DNA from 2 places in the Bradyrhizobium sp. CCBAU 45321 genome. Region 1 is predicted to be linked to the other one. Evidence: predicted binding sites of a transcription regulator. Region 1 holds the regulator's gene; the other holds the start of a gene.
What was found. Region 1 encodes LexA, which represses DNA repair genes until DNA is damaged. Its sites were predicted from a motif close to TGTTCNNNNTGTGTTCNG; they were not measured.

Region 1 (2,201 bases):
CCGAAGGGCGTCAGCCGATCGGCAGGCGCGTGATCGTGGGCCGCGTGTCGGCGACGGTCTGCGGCTTGTGCTCGCGCTCGGGGGCCGGCTGCGTCACCGGCAATTGCAGCACGGTCGCGCGCTGGCCTTCGACGAGCTGCGTCACCAGCACATATTTGCCGTCGGGAAATTCGATCGCGTCATGATGGCGATCGGGAATGTGCGGGTCGATCTTGCCGAACTTGCCGACGCGAGAGTTCACGGTGCGCGTCCAGATCCAGCGGTTGTCGTAGCGGACGTCGTCGGCGAAAGCGAGCTCCGTTCCCGGCAGCAGACAGACCGCGACGGAGGGATCGGCTTCAGAAGCGAAGCCGCGCGTCGAGGTGCCGCGGAAGGTTGTCGTGACGATCGTCTCGCCGACTACGGCGGGGCGCGTCGCGACGGCATGCAAGCTGTAGTCACACATCGGGTGCTCCTCATGCTGGGATAGCGACCCGCGTCTCTTTCGAGGCGCAGGCCTCTATCAGAGTGGAAGCATACAACGCTCTGCTCGGTTATGGGCAAATCTGCGGCTCGCGTTCGCAGCACGCGATCACATTATCTTTCCCGGATTCGATAGGAACAAACCTCGCGTCCTTGCATTCGGCCGGAGCTATCAGCACTGCCGGCACAACTCTACCGGCGAAGCAGAAATGGCTGCGCGCCTGCGCGGGCGAATGTCGCGCGGGAAGATGGACCGGACAGCCGGCGCAGAACCAGAGAAACCGTCCAGCCGGAGCGGACAAGTATCCGCTCCGATCCTGGATCGCCGATGCCGATCGAAGCGCGCGCGGCGCTTGAGACTTCCGGTATCAGTACTTCCGGTAAAGCCCGATCAACTTGCCCTGGATCTTCACGCGGTTCGGCGGAAGAATGCGGACCTCGTAGGCGGCATTGGCGGGCTCGAGCGCGATCGAGGCGCCGCGGCGGCGGAAGCGCTTGAGCGTGGCCTCCTCGTCGTCGATCAATGCCACCACGATGTCGCCGGTATTTGCGGTCTCGTTGCGCTGGATCAGCGCCATGTCGCCGTCGAGGATGCCGGCCTCGACCATCGAATCGCCGCGCACTTCGAGCGCGTAGTGCTCGCCCGAGCCGAGCATGTCCGGCGGCACGCTGATGGTGTGGCTGCGGGTCTGCAGTGCCTCGATCGGCGTGCCGGCGGCGATGCGGCCCATCACGGGCACCGCGACCGGGCGCTCGCCCTCGTCCGCGGGCGGGCTGGAGCTCGCGCGCACCTTGCCGAGATTGCCCTCGATGACGCTCGGGGTGAAGCCGCGGCGATTGCCGGCGGCGGCCTGGAGCTCGGGCAGCTTGATCACCTCGATGGCACGGGCACGGTTGGGCAGGCGGCGAATGAAGCCGCGCTCCTCGAGCGCAGTGATCAGGCGATGGATGCCTGACTTCGAGCGCAGGTCGAGCGCATCCTTCATCTCGTCGAAGGACGGCGGCACGCCGCTTTCCTTCAGACGCTCGCTGATGAACCGCAGAAGCTCGTATTGTTTGCGCGTCAACATCTCGACCAAAGTCCCCCGGTTGATGTCGTTCGATTCCGAGACGATGAAGTCGGCAATAAGCCGCTACATCCTCGAAACAAATCATGAACGGACACTATATGTTCGATATGTGTTCCGCAACTGCTTAATTTATGGTGAACGCGGCCAAACTCGCGGAATGCGTGTGGCTGGGCGGCTCAGACGGGCAGCCGGAGCACCTCGCAAGGCGTCCCTGCCTCGGCCTTCGGCGCGAACGGTGCACGCACGAGAAGTACCTGTGCCGCAGCGAGATTCGCAAGCAGGGAGGAGTCCTGATGGCTGACGGGAAGGGCGACGCGCGTGCCGTCGTCGCGCACCTCCAGCCGCGCACGCAGATAATCCTCGCGCTGGTCGTTGGCGGCGAGATCGCGGCCCAGCACGGCGCGCTCGCGCTGATGATGAATCGCTGAACGGCCCGACAGGGCGCGAATCAAGGGCACCATGAACAGGAAGGCGCACACGTAGGACGACACGGGATTGCCGGGCAGGCCGATCACGCGCATCGCGCCTAGTCGACCGTGCATCATCGGCTTGCCGGGCCGAATCGCGATCTTCCAGAACGCCATCGCGATGCCTTCGCCCTTGAGCGCCTGCTGGACCAGGTCGTGGTCGCCGACCGACGCACCGCCGGTCGTGATCAGGATGTCGGCG
Region 2 (2,201 bases), on a different contig from region 1:
CCGGCGATGCCGATCGGAGGTTCCGGCCAAGGACCGGAGCGGAGTGCCGCATCGCGGGCGGGCCAGGCCCGCTCCGGAGGGCGGTCCTGGCAGTGCTTAATGAACCTTGATCTCGTTCAGCGGCAGACGGAGCTCGGCGGCGCGCTCTTCGCGGTCCTTCTTGCGGAACTCGTTTTCCTTGCGCTCGAACTTCACCATCTCCTCGTGGGCAGCGTCCAGCAGCGGCTTTCGCCTGAGCGTGTCGTGGTGCGTGTCGTTGTTCGTCATGACCAGAGATCCCCAAAAGTTGCGGTCCCATCCCCACAGAAGGCCCGAGACCGCCAAAAGGTTCGGTGCCGTAGGATTACGGAAACATGACGGCGGCCCAGTCGCGCGTCGTTGATCCCGGTCATGTTCGCTTCGAGGAACCCGGGGAGGCCCCCGGCTATTTCGGCGGCTGCAGCTCCGGCGATTTGACCCAATCGTTCAGATGATTGGCAACGTCGGCCTGACGGGCCTTCTTGAGCAGCGCGTCCCGCTCCGGCCCGGGCGGAAGCTTGGAGGCCTGCTCGCGGATCTGCTGCACCCACGCCGACAGCCGGTCCTGAAGGGTCAGTTGCTGCTTGAAACGTCGTCGCTTCAACATGGCGCGCTCTTTCCGTGCGAGGAGGCGGGAGCGCGAGGTCAGCGGTCTCATCACCGAAGTGGCCACGGTCCGCGCGGTGATGATGCATTAGGATCCAGAAATGGATCCGCGTCTGTTCAGTTGTGCACTCAGTGCGGACGGCGTGACGATCCAGTATGGCAGGTTCGACCAGCTCCGTTGTCTCCTGGTCCAGTTACAAAGACAAAATCCGCAAAAGAACATATTGCGAACTGAGAACAAATGAGGTACATTGCTTTTATCGCCGAGCTGCCTCGCAACTGTTTGTCCCTCACGCGAATCCTCGCCATAAGGAGCACGACCCAATGTCCGCAACTGCCCTGCGTATCGTCGAAGGATCCTCCATGGACAAGAGTAAAGCTCTGGCCGCCGCGCTCTCCCAGATCGAGCGGCAGTTCGGCAAGGGCTCGGTGATGAAGCTTGGCAAGAACGACCGCTCCATGGACATCGAGGCGGTGTCCTCCGGCTCGCTCGGGCTCGATATCGCGCTCGGCATCGGCGGTCTGCCCAAGGGACGCATCGTCGAGATCTACGGGCCGGAATCCTCCGGCAAGACCACGCTGGCGCTGCATACGGTGGCGGAAGCGCAGAAGAAGGGCGGCATCTGCGCCTTCATCGACGCCGAGCACGCGCTCGATCCGGTCTATGCCCGCAAGCTCGGCGTCAACATCGACGAGCTCCTGATCTCGCAGCCCGACACCGGCGAGCAGGCGCTGGAGATCTGCGACACCCTGGTGCGCTCGGGCGCGGTCGACGTTCTCGTGGTCGATTCGGTGGCGGCGCTAGTGCCGAAGGCCGAGCTCGAGGGTGAGATGGGCGATGCGCTGCCGGGTCTTCAGGCGCGGTTGATGAGCCAGGCGCTGCGCAAGCTGACGGCCTCCATCAACAAGTCCAACACCATGGTGATCTTCATCAACCAGATCCGCATGAAGATCGGTGTGATGTACGGCTCGCCTGAAACGACCACCGGCGGCAATGCGCTGAAATTCTACGCTTCCGTCCGCCTCGACATCCGCCGCATCGGTGCGATCAAGGAGCGCGACGAGGTGGTTGGCAACACCACGCGCGTCAAGGTGGTCAAGAACAAGCTGGCGCCGCCATTCAAGCAGGTCGAGTTCGACATCATGTACGGCGAGGGCGTCTCCAAGATGGGCGAGATCCTCGATCTCGGCGTCAAGGCCGGCATCGTCGAGAAGTCCGGCGCCTGGTTCTCCTATGACAGCCAGCGCCTCGGTCAGGGCCGCGAGAACGCCAAGGCGTTCCTGAAGGGCAATCCCGACATCACCGCCAAGATCGAGACCGCGATCCGCCAGAATTCCGGTCTGATCGCCGAACAGATTCTCGCCGGCACGCCCGAGCGCGACGCCGACGGCGAGGAGCCGGCGGACGAGTAAGCCTTAACGCGAAGAGCTTTTCGCGAGGAGCGGGCACTGAGGACGTTGAGTTGCCGACGTCTTCGGTGCCCGTTTCGCTTTTGCGTTATGATCGTCGGGTGGTGCAATGAAGCGGCTGATCTTGACGACAGATTCATCCGCCGCCGGCGCGATACAGCGGGCGG

Region 2: a site for LexA is predicted at 840-857, ahead of recA (recombinase RecA). Genes of this name have one in related genera too.

Annotation. Positions count from the first base shown of each region.
Region 1 is NZ_LFKZ01000014.1:44,161-46,361, forward strand. It holds gene ACM43_RS01885 (hypothetical protein) at 11-445, opposite strand; gene lexA (transcriptional repressor LexA) at 831-1,532, opposite strand; gene ACM43_RS01895 (molybdopterin molybdotransferase MoeA) at 1,709-2,201, opposite strand, start outside.
Region 2 is NZ_LFKZ01000128.1:459,973-462,173, reverse strand. It holds gene ACM43_RS29660 (hypothetical protein) at 97-267, opposite strand; gene ACM43_RS29655 (hypothetical protein) at 425-625, opposite strand; gene recA (recombinase RecA) at 949-2,037, shown strand.